DNA from 3 places in the Blautia sp. AF19-13LB genome. Region 1 is predicted to be linked to each of the others. Evidence: riboswitches for the same ligand, from Rfam matches in the RefSeq annotation. Region 1 holds a riboswitch; each other region holds the start of a gene.
The links. Region 1 has a riboswitch for thiamine pyrophosphate ahead of DWX32_RS14680 (energy-coupled thiamine transporter ThiT). Riboswitches for the same ligand answer to the same signal wherever they lie in the genome.
Positions count from the first base shown of each region.

Region 2: it holds a riboswitch for thiamine pyrophosphate, as region 1 does, so the genes downstream of both, DWX32_RS15740 (TenA family protein) here and DWX32_RS14680 (energy-coupled thiamine transporter ThiT) in region 1, are expected to answer to the same signal.
Region 3: it holds a riboswitch for thiamine pyrophosphate, as region 1 does, so the genes downstream of both, thiM (hydroxyethylthiazole kinase) here and DWX32_RS14680 (energy-coupled thiamine transporter ThiT) in region 1, are expected to answer to the same signal.

Region 1 covers NZ_QUGO01000015.1:46,332-49,606, reverse strand. Annotated here, with positions in the region: gene DWX32_RS14690 (L-fucose/L-arabinose isomerase family protein) at 1-96, opposite strand, end outside; gene DWX32_RS14685 (DUF4867 family protein) at 206-823, opposite strand; TPP riboswitch at 976-1,085, shown strand; gene DWX32_RS14680 (energy-coupled thiamine transporter ThiT) at 1,151-1,819, shown strand; gene DWX32_RS14675 (SpoIIIAH-like family protein) at 1,891-2,610, opposite strand; gene DWX32_RS14670 (hypothetical protein) at 2,624-3,193, opposite strand; gene DWX32_RS14665 (stage III sporulation protein AF) at 3,198-3,275, opposite strand, start outside.
Region 2 covers NZ_QUGO01000018.1:47,992-51,266, reverse strand. Annotated here, with positions in the region: gene DWX32_RS15745 (relaxase/mobilization nuclease domain-containing protein) at 1-1,253, shown strand, start outside; TPP riboswitch at 1,311-1,410, shown strand; gene DWX32_RS15740 (TenA family protein) at 1,634-2,308, shown strand; gene thiD (bifunctional hydroxymethylpyrimidine kinase/phosphomethylpyrimidine kinase) at 2,305-3,108, shown strand; gene thiE (thiamine phosphate synthase) at 3,120-3,275, shown strand, end outside.
Region 3 covers NZ_QUGO01000010.1:140,290-143,564, reverse strand. Annotated here, with positions in the region: gene DWX32_RS12160 (Gfo/Idh/MocA family protein) at 1-938, shown strand, start outside; partial or broken gene DWX32_RS12155 (response regulator) at 1,000-1,155, opposite strand; TPP riboswitch at 1,330-1,441, shown strand; gene thiM (hydroxyethylthiazole kinase) at 1,568-2,389, shown strand; gene thiE (thiamine phosphate synthase) at 2,376-3,020, shown strand; gene thiD (bifunctional hydroxymethylpyrimidine kinase/phosphomethylpyrimidine kinase) at 3,136-3,275, shown strand, end outside.

The sequences.
Region 1 (3,275 bases):
TACGACTGCTTTTCTTCTGTTCTCGGAAAGGCTGTTCGGGAAGCAGTCACGGCTTACTGCAACGATACCTAATTTGATTTCCGGTGTATTGTTGATCATTTTTGAAGATCCTCCTTTTTTTGGTTTTCTTGGTTTTTGGTTTCTTTTTATGTTCAGAACTGCTCTTTTGGGGCAGTGTTTCTGATTTCTGGTTTTGTCTCTGGTTTTATTTTACCGAGAGGTTTTCTCCTTTGATGCCTGCTACGCTTCCAGCGATGTTTGCATCCGGGTGGCTTAAGAGCCATTTGTTTCTGGCGAAGAGCAGGTCGTCTTCCGGGGTGTGTTTTTCTTCCAGGGTGATGTCGGTATTGGTTCCTTTTGGAAGGACTACGACGCATTTGAAGCCGCTGGCTGCCACGTTGCATGGTGCGTAGTGGAGGGTGGTTGCGTAGACTTCAATGGTGGTTCCGGCCGGGATTAAGAAGGCCTCCATTTTGGATGAGTCGTAGGTGTGGTCTTCGGTGATGTCCTGTTCTTTTCCGAGGATCAGGATCAGGTCGGTTACGGCGATGTTGATTTCGCTGTCGCGGTGGTATTCTACGGCGTTCAGTAAATGGTTGTGGCCGTTGCAGTAGCCGATCTGGATCGGCATGCCGCCGTAGAGGCTGTCGGATACGGACTGGGCGCTTTTGCAGGCTTCGAGGCTTTCAATGGAAGGCTCGTAGACTACGTCGTCGGGACATGGGGTCTCGGACATGGCGGTGATGATGTCGCTGACGTCGAGGTCTTTGATGACTTTGCCGTACTGGCGGAATGCTTCGTCTGTTACTTTCAGAATCTGCATTGTGTTGGTGCTCCTTTCGTACAATTAGTTTAATGATTGAACTAATTGTAATATAGCACTTGTATGTACTTCTTGTCAACATGTATTTGGATGAAAAAACGGGTAGGTTGACAAATAAGGGGGAGGTTGGTATACTTTAATACGTTAAAATAATAAGACGCTAGGGGAGCCTTTGGCTGAGAACGTGGGACAGGGATAAGCTCACGGACCCTCACTACCTGAACGGGATAATTCCTGCGTAGGGAAGCTGGAACGTGGTTTCGGAGGTGATTCGGGACTGTGTTTTTATGTGAGCCCCTCCAAGCGGAATGCGAAGGAGGTTTTTTTATGAGTTTTTTTGTTACTGCTGACGGCGGACTGACGACGGCCGGTTATGTTGGATGCGTGGTGCTGATGGTGGCGCTGGTGGTGATTGCTTCGGTTCTTTCTGCTCAGAAGAGTAAGGGGACGGGAATGGATGCAAGGAAGCTGGCGTTTTGTGCGATGGGGATGGCGCTGGCGTTTGTGACTTCGTATGTGAAGGTGTTTGAGCTGCCGTACGGGGGATCGGTTACGTTGTTTTCGATGCTGTTTATTGTGCTGATTGCGAACTGGTATGGGGCGAAGACGGGTATTCTCGTTGGTTTTGCTTATGGACTGCTGCAGTTTATCCAGGGGCCGTATGTGCTGTCGCTGTTCCAGGTGTGCTGTGATTATGTGTTTGCGTTTGCGGCGCTGGGTGTGGCCGGATTCTTTGGAAAGAAGAAAAACGGGCTGCTGATCGGGTATATTGTAGCTGTGCTGGCGAGGGGATTTTTCCATACGTTAGGCGGGTATCTGTACTGGATGGATTATATGCCGGAGAATTTCCCGCAGTCTTTAAAGGCGCTGTATCCGATTATTTACAACTACAGCTATCTGCTGGCTGAAGGTGTGCTGACGGTGATTCTGATCTCGCTGCCGCCGGTGAAGAAAGCACTGCAGACGGTTGCAAGAACAGCACATGGTGCAAATTAAATAGAATTACGTGAAAAAATCCGGGAACGCATGATTTTGCGTTTCCGGATTTTTTACGTGGATATCAAAATTTACTGAGCACTCTCCTCTGCGGCTGTGTCGGCGGCGGAGCTCATGGGGGTGATGACGATGTTTTCTACGCCGATTCCGGTTTTGCGGGTTACGATGTCTTCGATCTGGGCACGCTGTTCCTCGGTTACTTCTTTCATCGGAACGACGATGTCGGCGGTTTCGCCGGTCAGGTTTACAACGACGTCGGTGAAGCCTTTGGCTTCGAGGAGGAGTTCAGTTGCTGACTCTTTTTCTACGAGTTCCGTCATTTCCACCATGCTCTGGACAGCGCTCTGGCGCTCGGTTTCGGAGAGGTTGGTATTGTTGATGATTTCATTTAAGGTGTCTTTGTTCTGGGAACGGATCTGTTCGCGGTCGATTCTGGCCTGGGCCATGTATGTAGATGCCCCGGCAAGGACTGCCTCTCCCGGCGTTTCGGTGACGGTCCGCGACGAGTCCCCTGCTGTGCCGGCATCCACCTCGTCGGTGATGTCGGTGTCCAGGCTGGAGATGTCTTTTAAAACGGTGCTGGCATCCGCCGTGGTTCCGTCTGCCTTCTCCTTCGTGGACAGGGTACTGTCAGCATAGTTGATGTATCCGGCGACGGCAATCATGATCGCAAGGGCGGTGATGATGACCTGATTTTTCCGGAATTTTTTCTTTTTCCCGGCCGTCTTTTTCGGCGATGGTGTCTCTGCCATTTTCTCAGGTGCATTCATTTCCTGTTCTAATTTTTCCACGCATTTGACTCCTTTACTTCATTTTGACTACTTTAATCTTATTTGCGCCCACCTGAAATAATGCCATCACGGCCTCCTGAATCTCCTGTATCGTCACCGGGTTTCCCCCGCCTTCTGCGATAACGAGCACGCCGCGCACCGCCGGGTACTCCTCGGAAACCACATACGGTGTCTCGGCTCCGTTCTGTGTCTTTTCATAGACAGTTGCCTCATCCTGCGACGAGGATGTAACGCTTCCGGTCTCCTCTCCCTTCTTGTTTTCCTCCGTTGTGCTCCGCGTTGGGACATCTTTTTCCACAATCTTTTTTCCTGTGGATTCCAGCGTCACCACGACGTGCACTGCGCCCACACCGTCCATCTGGGAAAGTGCGTCACAAAGGCGCTGTTCCATCTCCTCCTGCACCGAAAGTCCCGCATCCCCCGCCGGACGCGCAGCCGTCTCCTGCGGCTGTTCTGTCTCCTCACTGGTCTTTTTTGTTCCCGTCGGCAGCAGCAGGACAACGCCGATTGCCGCCAGCAGGAAGTACAGCATCCACTGCTCCTTTTTCTGTTTCCGGAAAAACGCCGCTGCCTTTTCCCTCATAGGCCTATTCCGAAATCTCTACCATAATATGCGCCGGATCGGTTCCGTAGACCTCACTTAAAACACTTTTGATCTCTGTCAG
Region 2 (3,275 bases), on a different contig from region 1:
AGTTTCTTCTGTCCAAACGACAGTATGCAAATCTGACCGGCAGAAATCAGGGTGCAGATGATGTGATCGCCTACCATCTCCGTCAGGCATTTAAGCCCGGCGAAGTTACGCCAGAAGAAGCTAATCAGATCGGCAGGGAGCTGGCACTGAAGCTCACAAAAGGAAACCATGCCTTTGTTGTCTGCACCCATGTGGATAAGCACCATGTCCATAATCACATCATTATCAACTCTACTACACTGGACTGTCAGAAAAAATTTCGCAACTTCTGGGGTTCTACCTGGGCAATCCGGCGAATGAATGACAAGCTGTGTTTGGAGCATGGACTTTCGATTGTAGAAAATCCGAAACCCAGCCGGGAGCATTATGGCACATGGCTGGGAAATAAAAAGCAGCCTTCCTTTCAGGAGCAGATACGCATTGCTATTGATGCTGCATTAGAGGAAAAGCCAAAAGATTTTGAGGAACTTCTACAGAAGCTGGAAACTGCTGGGCTGGAAGTCAACCGTGAAAGAAAACATCTTCGGTTCCGAGTTCCGGGACAAGAAAATTATACCCGATGCGATACGCTCAAAGGCGATTATACAGAACAAGCCATCAAAGAACGGATTGCCGGTACACGGACAGTAAAACCCCGCCATGCCTTTTCTAAAAAAACGGTTTCCAAAGTTGGATTGCTGGTTGATATTGAAGTTGCAATCCGTTCCGGCAAGGGCCCTGGTTATGAGCGCTGGGCAAAAGTGTTCAACCTAAAGCAGCTTTCTCAGGCAGTGCTCTACTTAAAAGAACATGGCGATATGGGTTATGAGGATCTTCTGGAAAAAGCCAACGCCACTACCACTAATTTCAATACCTTATCCGTTCAGATCAAAGATCTGGAGTCAAAAATGAACGCCAATGCCGAGCTGCAAAAACAGATCGTAAACTATGCGAAAACGCGGGCTGTCTATGTAGAATATCGCAAAGCCGGGTACAGCAAAAAATTCCGAACAGAACATGAAGCTGAAATTCTGCTGCACCAGGCGGCAAAGAATCATTTTGACGAGCTGGGAATCAAAAAGCTCCCCTCTGTCAAATCTCTCCGGGAGGAATACACCGATCTTCTGGAACAAAAACGGAAAGCCTATTCTGCCTATAAGCAGGCCAAAAATGATATGAAAGAACTTCATAATGTTCGGGCCAATGTGGAATACCTATTAGAGATTTCTTCCCCACCACAACCGCAGCGCAGCACAGAAAAATCCCGTCAATAAGGTTTGCTAACTTGAATTCTATAGACCTTGACTTTCCTGGACTTCTTAACTATAATAATACTCAAGCAGGGGGACTACCTTGTAGTTGAGAAGGTTAAAACCTGACCGTTTGAACCTGTTGGCTAATACCAACGCAGGGAGCTAAAGAATACAGATTCGTATTTTTTGGACATTCTCTGTTTTGGGAATGTCCTTTTTAATTGAATAAGATATGATATGTGTTTGCGAGGGAACTGAACAAGTTGAAAAAGGTAAGACCTGACCTCTGGACCTGTCGGCTAATACCGGCGTAGGGAAGCAATTTCTTACGCTCGTATTGCGTCTGAAAGAGCTTCTAATTGTTTTAGAGGCTCTATTTTTTTATTTTAGGAGGAACAAACATGGCATTTATGAAAGACATTTTAACCCGCAACATCCCCATTTGGGAAGAATGTGCAGCTACCCCATTTGTGCAGGAAGTGCAAACTGGAAAGCTACCTCTTGAAAAGTTCAAGAGATATATGATTCAGGATAGTATCTATCTGAAAAACTATGCCCGTATATACGGCAAGGCAATTTTTCATGCTGATACATTAAGAGAAATTCAGCTTTACTATTCCATGCTGAATTTTGTAAATGATACGGAATCAGAAGTGCGTCTGGATTATCTAAAGCAATTTTGCATGACGGATAATGATATTGAACTGATCGCTCCTCTGCCTGAAAATCAAAATTACATTGATTTCATGTTTGAGATTGCGTCACATGGAAAGAATGAAGAAATTTTAATGGCGGTTCTTCCCTGTATGCTAAGTTACAGCTATATATTCCGCAAATTGGCGGCTGTTCCTACAAGCAGACAGTCAAGATATTGGGACTTTATCAAAGATCATGCGGATGAACAATATGCAGAAAGCTGCAAAGAATGGTCTGCTTTTGCAGAGCATAAATGTGCCGGGTTATCAGTAGCAAATAAAAAGTATCTGGCTGATATTTTTGAAAAAGCAAGTTTGTTAGAGCTTGCTTTTTGGAAGATGGCCTATCGGAACGAGAGAATGGAGGAAAATGCAAAATGAAAAAAGTATTGTCCATTGCCGGATCAGATTGCAGCGGAGGTGCAGGTATTCAGGCTGATTTGAAAACTTTTTCTGCTCACGGTGTATTTGGAATGAGTGTTATTGTTTCTGTTGTTGCAGAGAACACCAGCCGTGTTATCGACATCCAAGATATTACCCCGGATATGATTGAAAAACAGATTGACGCCGTATTTGAAGATATTGAAGTGGACGCAGTAAAAATCGGTATGCTTTCTACACCAGAATGTATGAAAGCGGTGGCAAAGAAACTATTACAATATAAGCCCCAAAATGTTGTAATCGACCCGGTTATGTATGCCAAAAATGGCTGCCCATTGATGAATCCTACGGCGGTTTCCACCTTGATAGACACAGTAATTCCACTTGCCGATGTACTTACTCCAAATATTCCAGAGGCAGAGAAAATAGCGGATATGCAGATTTCCACAGTTTCAGATATGGAGGCTGCCGCAAGAAAAATATATGCCATGGGTTGTAAGGCGATTGTTGTCAAGGGTGGACATCATATAGGAAATGCTGTTGATGTCCTATTTGATGGAGAAAATTTCTACCATTTTGAAACATCCCGCATTGATACGAAAAATACTCATGGGACAGGCTGTACCTTTTCTTCTGCAATCGCTTCCCAGCTTGCAAAGGGAAAAAGTGTTCCGCTTGCAGTCGAATCTGCAAAGGCTTATGTCACAATGGCAATCGAACACTCTCTTGCGATTGGAAAAGGCTGTGGCCCGACGCACCATTTCTACGAATTGTATCAGCATGGTTTATCTAAAGAATAGGCAGGTGCAAAATGAACTTTGATTATACACTTTATCTTGTTACTGATCGTCAACTAATGAGCTGCGATAGCCTGACAGAAGCGGTAGAACAGGCAATTTTAGGAGGCTGCACAATGATACAACTCCGAGAAAAAGAATTGTCCTCATTAGAATTTTACAATCAGGCT
Region 3 (3,275 bases), on a different contig from region 1:
TTGCAAATGAAATGGCGGTCGCACTGCAGAAAAACGGAAAGAATATTTACGCGGTCGGCAACCGGACCCATGAGAAGGCGGCTGCTTTTGCGGAGAAATATGGAATTGGAAAAGTTTACGATGATTTCCATGAGATGTTTACCGATCCGGAGGTCGATGTCATTTATATCACGACGCCGCACAACACGCATCTTGGCTTTATGAAAGAGGCGATTGCCAATGGAAAACACATTCTCGTTGAGAAATCGATTACGCTGAACAGCGACGAGCTCGACGAGGCCATAGCGCTTGCAAAAGAAAAAGGTGTCATCATCGGAGAGGCAATGACGATTTACCATATGCCGATCTACAAAAAGCTGAAAAAATTTCTCGACTCCGGCCGTCTCGGCAGAGTCAATCTGATCACGATGAACTTCGGCAGTTTCAAAGAGTACAACATGAAGAACCGCTTCTTCAACCGGAATCTCGCAGGCGGCGCGATGCTTGATATCGGCGTATACGCACTCTCCTTCCTCCGCTGGTTCTTCGACTCCAAGCCGGATCAGCTCCTTTCCCAGGTAAAGCCCGCTCCGACCGGTGTGGACGAGCAGGCCGGCCTCCTTCTCACCAATCAGGAAGGACAGATGGCAAGTGTGATGCTCTCTCTCCACTCCAAACAGCCGAAACGCGGCATGGTTTCCTGTGAGAACGGATTTATCGAGATCATGGAGTACCCGCGTGCCTGGGAAGCAAAAATCACAGACGCTTCCACCGGCGAATCCGAAATCATCAAAGCCGGTGACAACGCCGATGCACTCGCCTATGAGCTCGCCGACATGGAACGCGCCATCAATGGAGATGCATCTGCCATGCACCTCGACTACACGAAGGACGTCATGGATCTGATGACCTCCTTCCGCAGAACCTGGGGCTATACGTACCCGGAGGAAGAAAAATAAAATTCGCACATCAAAAGCCCCTGCCCGGCACACATCAGATACCGGGCAGGGGCACTTCTTTTCACCTGCAATGCTCTGCAATTTTCTTTTTCAGTATTTCCGCATCAATCGGCTTTGCGATATGCACGTTCATGCCGGCCTCTTTTGCGGCCTGCCGGTCTTCAACAAAGGCGTTGGCGCTCATGGCGAAAATCGGAATGGAGGCGGCATCATCACGTCCATGACTTCCACGCATATTTTATACTTCATTTTACGCTGATATTATTTTCTCTTTCAACCCAAATAACATTACATTTCCAATATTTTGCATGTCTTTTTTATTTTTCTGAATTTTTTTAAAATCTTCCGTTTTTCTCTTGCACAATTGTTTTTATGCGTATATAATTGTCTGCAGAAAGCAAAGGGGAGCTCGCGTGCGAAGCGGGCTGAGAGTAGGATGCATCTCCTAGACCCTGAACCTGATTTGGGTAATGCCAACGTAGGGAGATACGATATGCACATTTTCTGCAGATATACCTCCACGTATATCTGCTTTTTTAATCTCTATGAACACATCATCAACAGGTTCTTCCAGTACCACAAGGGAATTTGCTTCTGCAAAAATACTCACACAGGAGGAACAAAAAATTATGTTAGGCACTTGTCTTGACAATGTCAGAAAAACAACCCCTCTCGTACACAACATCACAAATTACGTTACAGTAAACGATGTCGCCAATATTCTGCTGGCATGCGGCGCAAGCCCGATCATGTCCGATGAACCGGAGGATGTCGAGGATATCACCTCCATCTGCGGCGGTCTGAACATCAACATCGGAACGCTGCACAGAACGAGCATCGACGGCATGTACCGTGCCGGTGCAAAAGCAGCTTCGCTCGGCCACAAAATCCTGCTCGATCCAGTCGGCGCAGGCGCAAGCCACTTACGTACTTCGACCGCAGTCGGACTGATGGAAAAAATCCCGTTCACCGTCATCCGCGGAAATATTTCCGAAATCAAAACACTGGCACTCGGAAGCGGAACGACAAAGGGTGTTGACGCAGACGTTGCCGATAAAGTAACAGACGAAAACCTCGACAGCGCCGTTGCTTTTGCAAAAAACTTTGCGAAAGACCACAACTGTGTTGTCGCCATCACAGGAGCGATCGACCTCGTTGCCGATGCTGACACCTGCTACGTGATCCGCAACGGACGCGCCGAGATGGGAAGCATCACCGGAACAGGCTGCCAGCTCTCCGGCATGATGACCGCTTACCTCGTTGCCAACCCGGACGAGCCGTTAAAAGCCGCTGCTGCCGCTGTCTGCGCGATGGGACTTGCCGGCGAGATCGGCTGGAGCCATATGAAACCGGAAGACGGCAACTCCACCTACCGGAACCGCATCATCGACGCCATCTACCACATGGACGGCGAGACGCTGGAGAAAGGTGCAAAGTATGAAGTGCGATAAAAAAGGCCTGCTTTTATATGCTGTGACAGACCGCAGCTGGCTGAACGGCGAGACACTGTACAGCCAGGTGGAAAAGGCTCTGCAGGGCGGCGCAACGTTTATCCAGCTCCGCGAAAAAAATCTTGACCAGGATCACTTTATGGAAGAGGCACTGGAACTGAAAAAACTCTGTGCCGCATACCATGTTCCTTTCGTCATCAACGATAACGTGGAAATCGCAGCTAAGATGGATGCGGACGGCGTTCATGTCGGCCAGAGCGATATGGAGGCCGGCGATGTCCGTGCAAAGCTTGGCCCGGACAAGATCATCGGCGTTTCGGCACAGACCGTGGAACAGGCCATTCTCGCCGAGCAGCGCGGGGCAGATTACCTCGGCGTCGGCGCAGTCTTCCACACCGGTTCCAAGGCGGATGCGGAGGATGTCAGCCACGAAACGCTGACTGCTATCTGCAATGCCGTTAAAATCCCTGTCATCGCCATCGGCGGCATCACACGCGATAACGTGACGGAGCTTTCCGGCAGCGGCATCTGCGGCATCGCCGTCATCAGTGCCATTTTTGCACAGAAAGACATTGTTTCCGCAACGAAGGATCTGAAAGAACAGACTCTGCGCATGCTGGAAAACAAATAATTTTACGTAACCATTCATCCTCACACCAGGCGGCAGACTGGGGGCACCACTTTCTTTGTCGCCTGTCCAAAAAGAAAAGTAATGCAAAGGAGTAATTCTCATGGACGCGAAAAACATGAAAACAGCATTAACAATCGCGGGAAGTGATTCCAGCGGAGGCGCCGGCATTCAGGCAGACATCAAAACCATGATCACAAACGGAGTTTACGCCATGTCGGCAATTACCGCACTCACCGCCCAGAACACCACCGGAGT